DNA from 4 places in the Streptomyces sp. NPDC057638 genome. Region 3 is predicted to be linked to each of the others. Evidence: riboswitches for the same ligand, from Rfam matches in the RefSeq annotation. Region 3 holds a riboswitch; each other region holds the start of a gene.
What was found. Region 3 has a riboswitch for cyclic di-AMP ahead of ACFVIM_RS03340 (peptidoglycan DD-metalloendopeptidase family protein). Riboswitches for the same ligand answer to the same signal wherever they lie in the genome.

Region 1: it holds a riboswitch for cyclic di-AMP, as region 3 does, so the genes downstream of both, ACFVIM_RS13190 (M23 family metallopeptidase) here and ACFVIM_RS03340 (peptidoglycan DD-metalloendopeptidase family protein) in region 3, are expected to answer to the same signal.
Region 2: it holds a riboswitch for cyclic di-AMP, as region 3 does, so the genes downstream of both, ACFVIM_RS20055 (transglycosylase family protein) here and ACFVIM_RS03340 (peptidoglycan DD-metalloendopeptidase family protein) in region 3, are expected to answer to the same signal.
Region 4: it holds a riboswitch for cyclic di-AMP, as region 3 does, so the genes downstream of both, ACFVIM_RS14285 (M23 family metallopeptidase) here and ACFVIM_RS03340 (peptidoglycan DD-metalloendopeptidase family protein) in region 3, are expected to answer to the same signal.

The regions. Positions count from the first base shown of each region.
Region 1 is NZ_JBHVHF010000072.1:18,539-22,743, forward strand. It holds gene ACFVIM_RS13185 (PrsW family intramembrane metalloprotease) at 1-1,101, shown strand, start outside; gene ACFVIM_RS13190 (M23 family metallopeptidase) at 1,275-2,303, opposite strand; cyclic di-AMP (ydaO/yuaA leader) riboswitch at 2,315-2,470, opposite strand; gene ACFVIM_RS13195 (PP2C family protein-serine/threonine phosphatase) at 2,868-4,076, opposite strand.
Region 2 is NZ_JBHVHF010000145.1:9,114-13,318, reverse strand. It holds gene eno (phosphopyruvate hydratase) at 39-1,325, opposite strand; gene ACFVIM_RS20055 (transglycosylase family protein) at 1,661-2,368, opposite strand; cyclic di-AMP (ydaO/yuaA leader) riboswitch at 2,372-2,543, opposite strand; gene ACFVIM_RS20050 (transglycosylase family protein) at 2,828-3,892, opposite strand.
Region 3 is NZ_JBHVHF010000012.1:53,237-57,441, forward strand. It holds gene ACFVIM_RS03335 (SGNH/GDSL hydrolase family protein) at 1-786, opposite strand, end outside; gene ACFVIM_RS03340 (peptidoglycan DD-metalloendopeptidase family protein) at 995-1,915, opposite strand; cyclic di-AMP (ydaO/yuaA leader) riboswitch at 1,920-2,080, opposite strand; gene ACFVIM_RS03345 (alpha-galactosidase) at 2,422-4,205, opposite strand, start outside.
Region 4 is NZ_JBHVHF010000081.1:22,710-26,914, reverse strand. It holds partial or broken gene ACFVIM_RS14290 (GntR family transcriptional regulator) at 1-312, opposite strand, end outside; gene ACFVIM_RS14285 (M23 family metallopeptidase) at 884-1,672, opposite strand; cyclic di-AMP (ydaO/yuaA leader) riboswitch at 1,685-1,846, opposite strand; gene ACFVIM_RS14280 (M16 family metallopeptidase) at 2,058-3,425, opposite strand; gene ACFVIM_RS14275 (M16 family metallopeptidase) at 3,452-4,205, opposite strand, start outside.

The DNA.
Region 1 (4,205 bases), on a different contig from region 3:
GTGCCGCTGCTGATGGCGGCCTTCCGCTGGCTGGACCGGGTGGAGCCGGGCCCGTGGCGGAATCTGCTGTTCTCCTTCGCCTGGGGTGCGTTCGCCGCCGCGCTGGTGGCGATCCTCGCCAACTCCTTCGCCACCCGCTGGATCGCCACGGCCACCGCCGACCCCACGAGCGCGGACACGCTCGGCGCGACCGTGATAGCCCCGGTGGTGGAGGAGAGCGCGAAGGCCGCCGCGATCCTGCTGCTCTTCCTCTTCCGCCGCCGGGAGTTCACGGGACTCGTCGACGGGGTGGTGATAGCGGGGTGCACCGCGACCGGGTTCGCCTTCACCGAGAACATCCTCTATCTCGGCAACGCCTTCGGCGAGGACCAGGACCTGGGGTCGTCGGTGCTCGGTTCGGTGACGGTGGCGACCTTCTTCGTCCGGGTCGTCATGTCGCCCTTCGCCCATCCCCTCTTCACCGTCTTCACCGGCATCGGCTTCGGCATCGCGGCGGTCGCCGCCCGGCACCAGCGGGTGCGGCGGCTCGCGCCACCCCTGCTGGGGCTGGTGCTGGCGATGGGGATCCACGCGCTGTGGAACGCCTCGGCATCGCTCCTCGGGCCGTGGGGGTTCTATGTCGTGTACGGGGTGTTCATGGTGCCCGTCTTCGCGCTGCTGACCTGGCTCTCCATCTGGTCCCGGCAGAAGGCGCTGGCCACGGTGGGGGCGGAGCTGCCCGCCTACGCGGCGGCGGGCTGGCTCGGCCGGGCCGAGCCGTCCGCGCTCTCCTCGATGAAGGCGCGGACCGTGGCCCGGGACTTCGCCCGGCACCACCACGGCCCCAGCGGGACGCACGCGCTCAGTGAGTACCAGCGCTTCGCGACCTCGCTGGCGTCGCTGCGCCACCGGGCGCGGCGCGGGGTGGTGGAGCCCGACTTCGTGGCACGTGAGCAGGAGCTGCTGCACCACATGTGGGAGCTGAAGGCGATAGCGGGCCCGGCCCTGACCCATGCCGCGCGGACGACCGGCCGGGCGTGGACACCGCCGCCGTACCGGGATTACGAGGGGTACAACCCGTACCGGGACGGCGGCGGGGCGGTGGGAAGCCGACGGCCCTGACGTCGGGGGAGGCGTCAGGGCCGCGGCCGCTGGGAAGGGCATCAGGCCCATAGTGGTACTGAGGCCCGTGGTGTGGCTGAGGCCCCGTGGGGATACGGACGCGACCGGGGGTCATCGCGGCGGCGGCCCCGGGTGGGGCCGCGGCGCGGGACGCCCCACCGGGGGCGACAGGATCAGGGAGTGAGGCCCTTGTCCCGGAGCCAGGACATGGGGTTGAGGGCGGAACCGCCGGGCGTGTGGATCTCCAGGTGGAGGTGGTCACCCGTGACGTTTCCGGTGGCGCCGACACGGCCGATGGTCTGGCCGGGGGCGACCTTCTGGCCCGGACTCGCGTTCATGGAGGACAGATGGGCGTACCAGACCTCGGTGCCATCGTTGAGCTCCAGCACGATCCGGTAGCCGTAGGCCCCGGACCAGCCCGCCGACTTGATCGTGCCGCTGCCGACGGCCTTGATCGGCGTACCGGCCGGCGCGGCGAAGTCGAGGCCGGTGTGCTGACCGGAGGACCACATGGCGCCGGACTGGCCGTAGGTGGAGGTGATGCGGTAGTTGGAGGTGGGGAGCGAGAAGCTCTTCGCCAGCTTGGCGATCCGCTCGGCCTCGGCCTTCTTACGGGCCTCCGCCTCCGCCTTCTTCTTCGCGGCCTCGGCCTTCTTACGGGCCTCCGCCTCCGCCTTCTTCGCGTCGGCGGCGGCCTTGGCCGCGGCGGCGCGCTCGGCGGCGGCCCTCGCCTCGGCCTCGGCGGCGGCCTGCTGCTGCTCGACCTGCTGGAGGATCCGGGAACGCAGGGCCTCACCCGCGTCGGAGCTCTCCTCGCCCGCCTCCGCGCCGGCCAGTCCCATCGCCGCGTAGGAGGCGTTCTCGCCGCCGGAGGTCTCCTCGCCCTGGTCCCCGTCGGACATGAAGGCCCCGGGGTCGGGAAGGTTGTCCGTGAGGGCGTCCGGGAGGGAGATCGAGATGGCGGGCTTGTTCTGCGCGGTGGCGATGCCACCGGCACCGACCGCGGCGATCACACCGACGCCGAGCACCGTGGAGCTGCGGGCGAAGCCGCCGCGCTGCTTGATGACCCGCTGCCGGTGACGCCCGCGCACCGGGACCGTCTCGGCACTCGGGTTCCACTCGCCGGTCGAACGCGCCGCACCGTTCTCACTGAAGACTCCGGGCGCGAAAGGCGCTTCCGGGGCAGGACTGTTGGACGCCACTGAGGCGCACTCCTTTCCTTCCTTCTCGCCTACCGGGTTAGCTGACGGGTTCGGAGCAGGAAGGTCTCCTACGGTCCCCTCCGCATGCCGGGGCATGACGAAGAAGGACCGATTCACCCCAAGTGGTGGTTCCCCGGTTCCCTGACGGGATTCGGCGCGTGAGCACGGCGCCGTCCTGACGACGGCTGGGACGACCGCGCTGCGTTATCGAACGTTAATAGACGTGAGGACTAGATTCCAAGCTGTTCTCGTTGATCCCTCATGGCTTTACCGAGATCCAAAACGGACACAAGCGGTCGGATTCGGGCGACTTGATGCCGCGTCGGCCAACATCACACTTCTGACAGTTCGTCAAATGTTATGCGGAGTGCTGCGCCCCCGTTACAGAGCGTACGAATACCTCTTCCGCGTCGATCCCGAGCACTCAACCGACTCGGTCCCGGCGCCGCCCTGGGTCCGCCGCTCCGACCCCTGAGGCCTCTCCGGCCTCTGAGGCTTCTCCGGCCCCTGGGGCTTTCGCTGGCCCCTGATGTTTTCCCTGAGCCCTGGCGCTTCCCTGACTTCTCAGCTTCCTCTGACCCCTGAGGCTTCCCCGGCTTCCCTGGCTTCCCTGGCTTCCCTGGCTTCCCCGGCCTCCGCGGCCTCCGCGCCCTCTCCGGCCGACCGGTGGGGGCTCGTCACCGCCAGCAGCGCCATATCGTCCGTGGCGCCGCCCCCGGTATGGCGGCGGACATCGTCGATCAGACCGTCCAGCAGCTCACCCGGCCCCGGGAAGACCCGACCGGCCAGCCGGGTGACGGGATCGTAGAAGTCTCCCCGGGCGTCCCGCGCCTCGGAGAGACCATCGGTGTAGAAGAGCAGCGTGGCACCCCGGGGCAGCCGGTACTCGTCCACCCGGTCCGGCTCCGGCCAGAGTTCCGCCATCCCCAGCGGAAGCGCGGGTTCCGAGGGTTCCAGCACATCGAGCCGCCCATCGGGGTGGAGCAGCAGCGGATCGGGATGCCCCCGGTTGACCAGCCGTACGACACCGTTGCCCGGCGACACCTGCGCGAGGACCGCGGTGGTGAACGCCTCGAAGACATCCGGCGGCGGGCGCCGCCGTGCCTCACGGACCAGGGCGCTCTCCAGCCGGCGGGTGACGCCCTCCAGGGCGCTCTCCCGGTCGGCCGCCTCCCGGAAGGCGCCGATCGCGACCGCGACCGCCTCGACGGCCCCGAGTCCCTTGCCCCGGACGTCGCCGACGACCAGCCGGACCCCGTACGGGGTGTCCTGGACGGCGAAGAGATCCCCGCCGATGAAGGCGTCCGCCAGCGCCGCCTCATAGCGCGCGGCGATCCGGAGCCCGCCGATCCGCTCGGCGGGGGTCGGCACCACGGCCCGCTGGGCCGCCTCGGCGATGGTCCGCGCGGACGCCAGCCGCTCATCGCCCCGCCGGATGACCCGGCCGATCAGCAGCGCCAGGCCGGAGACCGTCACCACGGTGATCAGCTCGGTGACGGCCTGCGGCCGGAGCGTGATGTCGTTGACGTAGTGCAGCAGGAAGACGGTCACCGTCACCGCGACCCCGATCAGCAGCGTGCCGATCCACGGGTAGAACGGCGCCGCGATCAACGGGGCGGCCGTCAGTATCGGGACGGCGGTGAACCGGGGCGGGGTCGCCAGATCGAAGATCACCCCACAGATGATCATCAGCACGGGAAGGGCGCGCACAAAGCGGCGGGAGCGGGAGCCTCCGGGCCGCTCGTCCTCCTGCTTTCGCCGTGCGAGGTACATAGTGCCTTTGTACGGCGTGGAGGTGGGGGTTCGCCTCAGGAAGGGGCGGGCGGCCTTGCCGCCCCGCCGGACCCCGGGGCGCGTGTCGTATGCCGGGCGGGGCTGGGGCACGGGGGCGCCTGCCCGGCC
Region 2 (4,205 bases), on a different contig from region 3:
GCCGGGGCGGACCCGGCCGTGTGTCACCCGCGCGGTCGTCAGCCCTTGAAACGCGGGAAGGCGCTGCGGCCCGCGTAGACCGCGGCGTCGTCGAGGATCTCCTCGATACGCAGCAGCTGGTTGTACTTCGCGACGCGCTCGGAACGGGCCGGGGCGCCGGTCTTGATCTGGCCGCAGTTGGTTGCGACGGCGAGGTCGGCGATGGTGACGTCCTCGGTCTCACCGGAGCGGTGGGACATCATGCACTTGAAGCCGCTGCGCTGGGCCAGCTCGACGGCGTCCAGGGTCTCGGTCAGCGAACCGATCTGGTTGACCTTGACCAGCAGGGCGTTGGCGGAACCCTCGTCGATGCCCCGGGCCAGCCGCTCCGGGTTGGTGACGAAGAGGTCGTCGCCGACCAGCTGGACCTTGGCGCCGAGCTTGTCGGTGATGGCCTTCCAGCCCGCCCAGTCGTCCTCGAACAGCGGGTCCTCGATGGAGACCAGCGGGTACGCCTCGACCAGCTCGGCGTAGTACTCGATCATGTCGGCGGCCGAGCGGGCCTTGCCCTCGAAGGTGTAGACGCCGTCCTTGTAGAACTCGGACGCGGCGACGTCCAGGGCGAGCGCGATGTCCTTGCCCGGGGCGTAGCCGGCCTCCTTGACGGCCTCCAGGATCAGGTCCAGGGCGGCACGGTTGGAGTCGAGGTTCGGCGCGAAACCGCCCTCGTCGCCGAGGCCGGTGGACAGGCCCTTCTGCTTCAGGACCTTCTTGAGGGTGTGGTACACCTCGGTGCCCCAGCGGAGCGCCTCGGAGAACGACTCGGCCCCGATGGGCGCGATCATGAACTCCTGGATGTCGACGTTGGAGTCCGCGTGGGAACCACCGTTGAGGATGTTCATCATCGGCACGGGCAGCAGGTGCGCGTTCGGACCGCCGAGGTAGCGGAACAGCGGCAGGTCGCTGGCCTCGGAGGCGGCGTGCGCCACCGCGAGGGAGACACCGAGGATGGCGTTGGCGCCGAGCGAGGACTTGTCCGGCGTGGCGTCCAGGTCGAACATCGCCTGGTCGATCAGGCGCTGCTCGGTGGCGTCATAGCCGACCAGCTCCGGGCCGATCTGCTCGATGACGGCGAGGACGGCCTTCTCCACGCCCTTGCCGTGGTAACGGTTCTGGTCACCGTCGCGAAGCTCCAGGGCCTCGAACGCACCGGTGGAGGCGCCGGACGGAACGGCAGCACGACCGGTGCTCCCGTCGTCGAGGCCAACCTCGACCTCGACCGTGGGGTTGCCTCGGGAGTCCAGGATTTCCCGGGCTACGACGACGTCGATGGACGGCACGAGCATCTCCTTCTGGGATGTGACGCGTGGCGATGAGGGTCTCTATGGCTTGCGGCAAGAGCCTAACCGGCGAGGGGGGTGGTCTGGCCGGTTGCCCGCCCGCTGGGACGAAAAAGGGCATGAAGCCCAGCTCCATGGGACGAATCACCCTAATCCCTACCGCCGGGTAACCGCCGCCCGGGGGTACCGGGCGCCGCCCGGGGGTGGGCACGGCTTCCGCCCGGGGCGATGGGGGTCTCGCCGGGCGGAACGGCCCGCCCACAACGGCGTGGCCCCGCCCGGGGTGGGGCGGGGCCACGGCGCGCTGGTGCGGGCTCAGCTCCTGTCCGGGCGGACAGGACCTAGCTCAGGTGGAGAAGCTGGCCCGGGTAGATGACATCGGCGTCCTTCACGATGTCCTCGTTGAGCGAGAAGACCTTCTCCCAGCCCCCCGCGACCTTCTCGGCCTCGGCGATCTTGCTGAGGGTGTCGCCCTCCTTGACCTCGTACTCGCCGTCGCCCTTGAGGAAGGTCACGCCCTCGGGCGTGGTCGCCGTGGCGGCGGGCGCCTCGGTGCGCTCGGCGGACCGGCTGGCCGGGGCCTCCTCGGCGCGCTTCTCGGTGCGCTCCTGCGCCGGGGCCTCGGCGGCCTGCTGCTGCTGCTCGGCGGGGGCCTCGGCGGCGCCGCCGTCGTAGGAGGCGCTGGACAGGCCGACACCACAGCTCGGCCAGGCGCCCTTGCCCTGGCCCGCGAGGACCTTCTCGGCGATCTCGATCTGCTGGGCCTTGCTCGCCTGGTCGGCAGTGGAGGCGTAGGCCGTGCCGCCGTAGGCGGCCCAGGTGGAGGCGGAGAACTGGAGGCCGCCGTAGTAGCCGTTGCCGGTGTTGATGGACCAGTTGCCGCCGGACTCGCACTGGGCGACGGCGTCCCACTCAGAGGCGGTGGCGGCCGAGGCGGTGGTGGCGCCGACGAGCGGCGCGGCGATGGCGGCACCGGTGAGACCGGCGAACGCGACGAAACGGGTGGCCTTGGCGGCGCGACGGTGCTTGCCCTTGCCGGAGAACAGCATGGTTCGACTCCTCACCGACGCCTGCGAGGTGAGCTGTCGGGTTCGGACCAAGTGAGTTGTCCGGCCGCGCTGTCGCGCGACTTCACCCCAAGCCGGTGTGTCGGCCGTCGCTGGGCGACGGCCGGGACCGGCACTTACCTGGGTCCCCCGCTCCTGCCTTCGGCGCTGTACGCGACGAGATCCCCCCGACCGACGGCAGGATTCGGCGTGACGGTCGACGGTGCCCGCGGTGGCGAGCGGTCAGACCTTAAGCACAGCCCTCCCCGATGCCCAAGGAAGGACATCGGGGAGAAATCGCCCATCTCGCCGCTCCGCTTGGCCGCGTTTCCGCAGGTCGGGAGCGGAATCGCCAATTCCGGATCGAAGTCGGCCCCGAACGGGCCGAAGAGATGCTTATCTCACTTCTACATAACCGGACAAAGAGCGGCGAATCGAACGGGAATCGCGTGCGAACTCCCGCTAGGAGACGCTGAGATCGAGCTTCTGGCCCGGGTGGATCAGATCGGGATCGTCCCCGACGACCTTCTTGTTCTTCTCGTAGAGGGTGACCCACCCGCCGTCGGCTCCCTCGCGCTCGGCGATGCCCCAGAGGCTGTCGCCGGAGCGGACGGTGTACGAGGACGGCGAGACCTTCCCGCCCGGCGCGGCGCCCTCGGCGCCCTCCGTACCGCCACCGACCCCACCGGGCGCGCCGTCACGGGCACCGCCCCCGCCACGGGAGGCATGCCCGGCGTCGGCCGCGCGGTCGTCGACACCGCTCGTGCTGTCTGTGCCGTCTGCGCCGTCCGTGCCCTCCGCCGGAGTGCCCGTCCCGGCCTCCGGCGCGGTGGCGGACGGGTCCGGGGTGGCGCCCTCGGGCGTCGTCCCCTCGGGGGCGGGCTGACCGCGGTGCTTGCCGGTCCCGGCGGCCGGGTCGCGGTCCGCGCCGCTTCCGACACCCTGGGTGGGAGCGGTGGAGGGGGCCGGGCTCTGGGACTCCGTACGCGCGGGAGAGGGGGAAGCGGGAGAAGAGGAGGGGGACTCCTCCCCCTTCTTCTCCTTCTCCTTCTTCACGTCGGCCCCGACACTCTTGTCGGCCTTGTCCGTACTTTCGGCCTTATCGGCCTTACTGTCCTGGTCACCCGTGCCGGTGCCGCCGGTCGCGGGCTTCTCGGCCCCGTCCGGCGTGCCGGTCTTCCCGGACTCACCCGGCAGCGGCAGACCGGCGATCTTCGCGCAGGCCGCCCACGCCTCGGCGCCACGGGCCGCGAGGACCTTCTCGGCGACGGCTATCTGCTGCGAGCGGCTGGCCAGGTCGGCGCGCGAGGCGTACTGGTCGCCGCCGAACTCCTCCCAGGTCTTCTGGGAGAGCTGGAGCCCGCCGTAGTAGCCGTTACCGGTGTCCGCGCTCCACAGCCCCCCGCTCTCGCACTCGGCGACGCGGTCCCACGTGGTGGACTCCGCCGCCGTCGCCGACCCGGCGCCCAGCAGGGGGAGCGCGATGGCGGAACCGGTCACCCCCGCCGCGACGACGAGGGCGGGCACTTGTCGGGGTCGGCGATGCCGGCCATTCCCGGAGAGCATCTGGTTGCCTTTCGCGAGACTGCTGAGACGGCGATGAAGGTAGCGGCAGTCGAACGGATGTCACAAGGCGATGCAGCGGAGATCACGTCAATGTCACAGATATGACATCGCGTCAGCTCAGAGGGTCACGGCGACCGGGAGCGGCCCGGCTACGGAAGGACCCACTCCCCTTCCACACCCTGATTTCCCGGGCGTTCACCGCTCCCCGGCGGCCGTCCCGTACCGACGCTCCGAGGGGTACGGGAGGTTACGGCGCCGCCCTGTCCGGGGGTTC
Region 3 (4,205 bases):
CGGCAGCAGGTCCGGGCGCTTCGCCGCCACGTGGTCGCCGGAGCTCTGGCCGCGCAGCCGTCGTCCGATCCACGGCGCCAGGTACTCCCGGGCCCAGTGGATGTCGTCGCGCCGTACTTCGAGGGTGCCGCGCGGCGGGAGCGGCGGCCAGGGCTGGTCGGGGTCGGCGGGCACGTCGAGGCCGAGCACCTGCGCGGCGCGCAGGGCGACCCGGGCGTGTCCCTCGGAGGAGAGGTGGAGCCGGTCGGAGTCCCAGGCCCGCCGGTCCTGGACCGAGCGCAGCGACCAGAGGTCGAGCACCGGGCAGTCATAGCGGTCGGCGATGGCCCGGACATGGGCGCTGTAGGTGGCGATCTTGCCGCGCAGATGGCGCAGGACCGGCACGCCCCGGGTGTCGAAGCCGGTCGTCACCATCACCGTGCCGACCGCCCCGGTCAGCTCGGCCACCGCGCGCTCGAAGCGTTCGGCCACGTCGTCGGGGTCGCTGCCGGGCCGGATGATGTCGTTGCCACCCGCACAGAACGACACCAGTTCGGGGGCGAGCTCCCTCGCCCGGGGAACCTGTTCCGCCACGATCTGGTCGAGGAGCCGTCCCCGGACCGCGAGATTGGCGTAACGGAAGGACTCCGCCGGTACGCGCTCGCTCAGCAGCACCGCGAAGCGGTCCGCCCATCCCACATAGGACCCGTCCGGGCCCGGGTCTCCGACGCCCTCGGTGAAACTGTCACCGATCGCCGCGTACGACCCGATTCCGCCCGTGCTCTCTGTTCTCGAATGGTCAGCCACCCACTCATCTTGTCCTTACAGGTGTGACCTACGCGACCGTAAGGAGGGGTTGACGGGTGGTGATCTATCCCACCGGTTCAGTTCGCGTGATGAGGAATAGACCGCGATCCCCATGGTCCGCCGGGGGCGGGCCATGGGGATCCAGGAGGGTCACCGCAGGACGCGGTGAGCCCGGGTGTCCACCACCGGGAAGGGGACGGCGGCGACCTTAGAGGGTCACGCCCTTCTGCTGGAGGTAGGCGACCGGGTCGATGTCGGAGCCGTACCCGGGGCCGGTGCGGACCTCCAGGTGGAGGTGGGGTCCGGTGGAGTTGCCGGTGGAACCGACGAGGCCGATCTCGTCGCCGCCGCTCACACCCTGCCCGGCGGAGACGGAGAGGGCGGAGAGATGGGCGTACTGGGAGTAGGTGCCGTCGGTGTGCTGGATGACGACCTCGTTGCCGTACGAACCGTTCCATCCGGCGGAGACGACGGTGCCCGGGCCGATGGAGCGTACGGGGGTGCCGCCGGCCGCGGAGAAGTCGACGCCGGTGTGGTAGCCGCTGGACCACATCGCGCCGGAGGCACGGTAGGCGGTGCTGACGGAGACCCCTTCCAGCGGGGTGGTGTAACCGCCGGAGGGCGTCACGGCGGAGGCCGGGGTGACCTCGGCCGGGGCGGCGGGCTCGGCGACAGCCTCGACACTGGTCTCGGCACTGGTCTCGGCCACCGGCTCGGCGGCGGGCTCGGTCCGCGCGCTCTGCTGCGGCGCCGCCTCGGCGGACTTCGCGCCGAGGGTGAGCGTGAGACCCGGGCGGATCAGCGAGGGGTCCGCGCCGACGGCGTCACGGTTGTCGGCGTAGAGCCGCTCCCAGCCGCCGTTCACCCCGTGCTCGGCGGCGATGGCGGACAGGCAGTCGCCCGCGACGACCTGATAGGTGACGGTCTCGGCGGACTTCTGCTTCGCGAACGCGACGCTCTCAGCGCTGGCACTGACACTGGCGCTCGGGGCGGCGAGCGGCTGTGCGGCCTGCGCACCGGTGGCGCCGATCAGCGGGAGCGCGAGGGCCGCGCCTCCCGTTCCGGCGATGGCGAATCGCCGGGTGATAACGCTGGTCCTGGTACGGCGGTGCTTACCCTTTCCGGGCATGGCGCTGTCCTCTCCGGCGCCTGCGAGGTGAGCTGTCGGGTTCGGGCTGGAGCTGCCCGGCCGCGCGGACGCGCGACTTCACCCCGAGCCGCCCGGATCTCTCCGGCCGGCGCTGTACCTGGGTCCCCCGCTCCTGCCACGCGTGGATGTCGACGGTGGGTCCGGGCGGCGGCAGGATTCGGCGGGCCGTCCGGATGGCCGTGACCGTAGACGAGCCACAAGGAACGGAACAAGCCGTTCCGACGTCTCCGCAAAGATCGATTTATTCGCAGTCGGGAAGATCCGATCACCCTGTGTGCACCGTCGCCGGTCAACTCCGGAACGGGGTCCGGAGTTGACGCCGCCCCAGTCAGCACGGACCGTCACCACTATGATCCCGGTCACCAGCGGTGCGCCATCTCCCGCCGAACCAGGGCAGGTAAGAGGTAATGCCGCATATCCGCTAGATACCGCTGAAATACCTGTGAATACCGATTAAATCGGTCAGGCTTGATGCGTACTGCCCCTCACTGACGGCGCAGCCGGACCACCGTGGCATCGAGGTCGCCGGTGAGGCCGGTGTCGAGCCCGTGGTGGAGCAGGACCGCGCCCCGGTGGACGGCCCCGGTGTCCTGACAGACATAGCCGGCCGCGGGGTCCAGGGCGCGCAGCCGCAGCCGGGGCGGGCGTTCGCCGTGGTGCTGGGCCTGGAGCCAGACCAGGACGGCGCTCTCCCCGTCCCGTACGTACTGCACCGCGCTCAGCCCGCCACCGGGCGGGCGCAGCCGGTACTGGGCGCCGTGCTGCACCAGCGGCCGGATCGCCTTGTACCGCTCCACCCAGTCACGGGCCTGGGTCAGCTCCTCCTCGCTCCAGGCGGTGAGGTCACCGCCGACCCCGAGCACCCCGGCCATCGCGCTGACGAAGCGGAACCGCAGCGAGCTGCGGCGGCCGTTGAGCTGGACGTTGGGGCTGTCGGTGACCCAGGCCGCCATCACCCGCGCGGGATGGAGCTGGCTGAAGCCGTGCTGGATGGCGAGCCGGTCCAGCGGATCGGTGTTGTCGGAGGTCCACACCTGGTCGGTACGGGAGAGGATGCCCAGGTCGATCCGGCCGCCGCCGCCCGAGCAGGACTCGAACGCCACCCCCGGGTGCGCCGCGCGCAACCGGTCCAGCAGGGCGTACAGCGCGCGGACATGGTCCACCCACAGGCGCTGCGGATACTCCTCGCCCGGCCAGCCCGGGTCCGTGAAGCAGCGGTTGAAGTCCCACTTCACATAGTCGACGGCGGCGCTGCGCAGCAGGGTGTCCAGAGAGTCCCAGAGGTACTCCTGGACATCGGGACGGGCGAGGTTGAGCACGAGCTGGTTGCGGAACTCGGTGCGGCGCCGGCCCGGGTGGTGCTGCACCCAGTCGGGGTGGGCCCGGTACAGCTCGCTGTCGGGGTTGACCATCTCCGGCTCGACCCAGATCCCGAACTCCATCCCGAGCGCGTGCACCTCGTCGGCGAGCGGCGCGAGCCCGCGCGGGAAACGCTCCGGGTTGGGTGTCCAGTCGCCGAGCCCGGCGCGGTCGCTGGTGCGGCGGCCGAACCAGGCGTCATCGACCACGAACAGCTCCACCCCGAGGGCCGCCGCGCGGGCGGCGAGCCGGCGCTGCCGCTCCTCGGTGATGTCGAACCCGGTCGCCTCCCATGAGTTGTAGAGGACGGGCCGCTCGCGGTCGGCGCCGGGGATGACATGGGCGAGCTGCCAGGCGTGCCAGGCGCGGCTGGCGCCGCCGAAGCCGCCGGGGCTCCACAGCCCGGCGAAGACGGGCGAGGTGTAGCTCTCCCCCGGCGCGAGCCGCAGCAGTCCGGAGTCATCGTGCCCGGCGCCCCCGGTGAGCTGGACCCGGCCGTCGGGCAGCCGCTGGACACAGAGCCGCCAGGAGCCGGACCAGCCGAGGGCGCAGCCGTAGACCTCGCCCCGCTCCTCGGTGGCGTCGCCCTCGTCGAGCGCGGCCCAGGGCAGGTGCTGGTGACCGGTGTGGCCCCGGCGGCTGCCGAACACGGTCTCGCCGGGCGGCAGCGGGGTGCGCGTCAGCCGGGACTCGGCGGCCCAGCGGCCGTGCGCCCCGCTCAGCCGCCAGCCGTCCCGTTCGGGCAGGGTCCAGACGGCGGAGTCGGCGCGCAGGAGTTCCAGTGCCGGGCCCCGGCCCTCATGGGTGAGGGTGATCCAGCGCTCGACGACATCGGAGTCCGGGTGCGTCCGGTAGTGCAGGGTCAGTCCCAGCCCGTGCGGGGCGTCGGAGAAGCGGAGCCGTAAGACGT
Region 4 (4,205 bases), on a different contig from region 3:
CAACACCTTGAGATGCGCGTCGGTCCTGCGGCGGGCGGCCCGCTCCACCGCGAGCGGCTCCAGCAGCGTCCACACTTCCAGCAGATCGGCCGCCTCGTGTTCGGTGGGCTCGGCGACACAGGCGCCCGCGTGGCGCCGGGCCACGATGAAGCCCTCGGACTCCAGCGTCCGCAGCGCCTCGCGCACGGGTACCCGCGAGACCCCGTACCTCCGGGCGAGCTGCTCCTCGGCGAGCCGCTCCCCGGGCCGGAACACCCTGGAGACGATGTCCTCGCGGATCGCCGTGCAGACCGAGTGCGGGGGAATACGCATGCCGAACCTCCGCCACATTCGCTGTAATCCGCGTAAACCGCGGCCGATTGGCCTCTCCCGGTCGACTCTATGCCAGCGGACGGCTTTTTCCGACGGCCCATCGCATTCCAGGGATCCCTTTTGGCCAGCCCCTTACGAAGGACTTACCCGGCGCTTCCCTCCACCCCGGGCCGGATCTCCTCGCGCCGAAACGGCAGCACGCGGGACACGACCGCGCCCCGACACCTCCGGCGGCTCGCGGAAGGTGTCGGGGCGCGGTGGTCGCGGTCTCCCGGCGGGCCCGGCCCACCGACAGAGGTAGAGACCAATGACTGAACGGCCGATGGCCGGACGGGAAGACAGCCGGACGGGAAGACGACGGGGCGGGAGGACGGCCGGGCGGTCAGGCGGTCGCGCGGCACGACGATCGGGCGGCGCGACAGCCGGGCACAACAAACCCCATCGACAGCACCGGAACGCCGGAACGCCGAACCGTCCAGGGCCAGCGGAACCACCCCACGGCCGACCCGCCCGCACCGAGGCTCAGCGGGTCAGCCCGTCGGACGAGGGGCCGACGGGGGGCGGATGAGGATCAGATACCGACGCCGTGGGCCCGCAGATACGCCACGGGGTCCACATCCGACCCGTACTCGGCACTGGAACGGGCCTCGAAGTGGAGGTGGGGACCGGTCGAGTTGCCGGTGGAGCCCGCGAAGCCGATGCGGTCGCCCGCGGCCACGGTCTGGCCGACACTGACGGTGGTCGCCGCCAGATGGCCGTACTGGGTGTAGGAGCCATCGCTCATCCGCAGGACGACATTGACCCCGTACGCGCCGCCCCAGCCCGCCTCGACGACGGTGCCCGCCCCGACCGCCATCACGGAGGCACCGTGGGCGGCGTGGAAGTCGATACCGGAGTGGCTGCCGGAGGACCAGCGGGCGCCCCCGGTGCGATAGGCGGTGGAGACATACGAGTCGGCCACGGGCATCCGGTAGGCGAGCCGCTTGCGCTCGGCCTCACGCGCGGCACGCTCACGGGCCTCACGGATCTCCTGGGCGCGCTCCTCGGCCTGGCGGCGGGCCTCCTCCGCGCGGGCGGCGGCCTCGGCGGCCTCCTGGCGCTGCGCGGCGGCCTGGTCGGCGACCTGGTCCGCGACGGTCTGGGAAGCGAGGATCTCCTCGGTCATCACGTCCTCGGTGATGATCCGGGTGGTGCCGGTGTCCTCCATGCTCGGCCCGTCGGAGCCGGTGGCGAAGGCCGGAGTGGCCAGGGAGGAGACAACACCGGTGGTGGCCAGGGTGGCGACACCGGCGACATGGGCGCTGGTGCGCGAGACGCGGCCGGGGGCACGGTGTTTCCCGGTGGGGCGGGCGAACGCCATGGAACGGATGTTCCTTTCCTTCCGTCTCGCCTACCGGGTTAGCTGACGGGTTCGGAGCGGGAGGTCTCCTACGGACCCCCTCCGCATGGGCGAAGGCGGCCGATTCACCCCAGGGGACTGTGGGTCCCCGGCTCCCCAGGCTCACGCCCGACGGGGACTCGGCGATGGCTGTCCGTTGCCACGAGTGTGGCGACTGACGGGCGAACAGCCGGACCGACGCTAAGGGCGCGGAGTTTCGATCACCAAACAGACAGCCGTTTTTGTTGCCCATGCCACAGGGCAGAAGACCCGCTACCGGATAACTCACCATCAAAAACGGACAAACGCTCATCAAAATGGGGAACCCCGACGTCGAACGAGGTCGGGGTTCCCCACTGACCCGGGATCAGCCGGTGACGACGGTCACCTCGCCGATGCCCAGCGCCCGTACCGGCTCCGCGATCTGCGACGCGTCGCCGACCAGCACGGTCACCAGCCGGTCCACCGGGAAGGCGCTGACGGTCGCCGCCGTCGCCTCCACGGTCCCCGCCTCGGCGAGCATCCGGTAGAGCGTCGCCTGGTAGTCGTCCGGCAGATTCTGCTCGACCTGGTCGGCCAGGGTGGCCGCGACCGCCGCCGCCGTCTCGTACTTCAGCGGCGCCACGCCCACCAGGTTCTGCACGGCGACATCGCGCTCCGCGTCGGTCAGCCCCTCGGCGGCCAGCGTGCGCAGCACCGTCCAGAGGTCCTCCAGCGCGGGACCGGTGTTCGGCGTGTCCACCGAGCCGCTGATGCCGAGGAGCGCGATGCCGTCCCCGTCCGGCCCGGAGAGCAGCGAGTGGCCGAAGGCGCGGACACCGTAGGTGTAGCCCTTCTCCTCCCGCAGCACCCGGTCGAGGCGGGAGGTCAGGGTGCCGCCCAGGCAGTAGGTGCCGAGCACCTGCGCCGCCCAGACCCGGTCGTGCCGGTCGGCGCCGACCCGGCCGATGAGGATGGCGGTCTGCACCGCGCCGGGCCGGTCCACGATGACGACCCGGCCGGTGTCGTCCGAGGAGACCGCGGTGGCGGTGGAACGCTCGGCGGTGTCACCGGTCCAGTCCCCGAGGGTCTCGGCGAGCACGGCGTCGAGGTCGACCCCGGTCAGATCGCCGACGATGACCGCGGTCGCGGTGGCGGGCCGGACATGGGTCTCGAAGAAGGCGCGGACGGCGGCGGAGTCGATCCTGGAGACCGTCTCCTCCGTGCCCTGACGGGGGCGGGAGATCCTCAGAGTGGCCGGGAACAGCTCCTTGTAGAGCTCCTTGGCGCCGCGCCGGGACGGGTTGGCCATCTCGTGCGGGATCTCGTCGAGCCGGTTGCGCACCAGCCGCTCGATCTCGCCGTCGAGGAAGGCGGGCGCCCGCAGCGCCTCGGCGACCAGTCCGAGCGCCTTGGGCAGCCGGGAGACGGGGACCTCGAGCGAGACCCGGACGCCGGGGTGGTCGGCGTGCGCCTCCAGGGTGGCGCCGCAGCGCTCCAGCTCGGCGGCGAACTCCTCGGCCGACCGCTTGTCGGTCCCCTCGGAGAGGGCGCGCGCCATGATGGTCGCGATGCCGTCGAGCCCCTCGGGCTCGGCGTTCAGCGGGGCGTCGAGGATCAGCTCGACGGCCACGACCTGCTGCCCGGGGCGGTGGCAGCGCAGCACGGTCAGGCCATTGCCCAGCGTGCCGCGCTCGGGGGCGGGGAACGCCCAGGGCTTGGCCTCGCCCGCCGTCGGCTGCGGGTGGAACTCCATGGTGGTCAACGGCTCGGCGGCGTCGCTCACTGCTGCGGCCCTTCTTCCTTGAGGGTGTCCTCGTCGCTCTGTTCGGCGGAATCGGCGGAGGCGTCGGTGTCAGCCGACTCGGCTGAGGCGGCTGACTCGGCGGCCAGCGGCTCGTACACCAGCACCGCGCGGTTGTCCGGGCGCAGCCGGGCCTGGGCGATGGCCTGGACCTCCTCGGCGGTGATGGACAGCACGCGGTCCACGGCGGTCAGCGCGAGCTGCGGGTCGCCGAAGAGCACCGCGTAGCGGCAGAGCTCGTCGGCGCGGCCCGCGACCGTGCCGAGGCGGTCCAGCCACTCCCGCTCCAGCTGGGCCTGGGCGCGCTCCATCTCCTCGGCCGTGGGGCCGTCCGCCGCGAAGCGGGCCAGCTCCTCGTCGACGGCGGCCTCGATCTCGGGGATCTCGACCCCGGCGGAGGTCTTCACGTCCAGCCAGCCCAGGGACGGCGCCCCGGCGAGCCGCAGCAGCCCGAAGCCCGCGCCGACGGCGCTCTGGTCGCGGCGCACCAGCCGGTTGTGCAGCCGTGAGGACTCCCCGCCGCCGAGCACGGTGAGCGCCAGGTCGGCGGCGTCGCACGCGCGGGTGCCGTCGTGCGGCAGCCGGTAGGCGGCCATCAGCGCGCGGGAGGGCACCTCCTCGGTGACGACCTCGCGCACCTGCTCCCCGATGACGTCCGGCAGCGAGCCGTCGCGCGGCGGCAGCTTGCCGTCGTGGGAGGGGATGGAGCCGAAGTACTTCTCGATCCAGGCG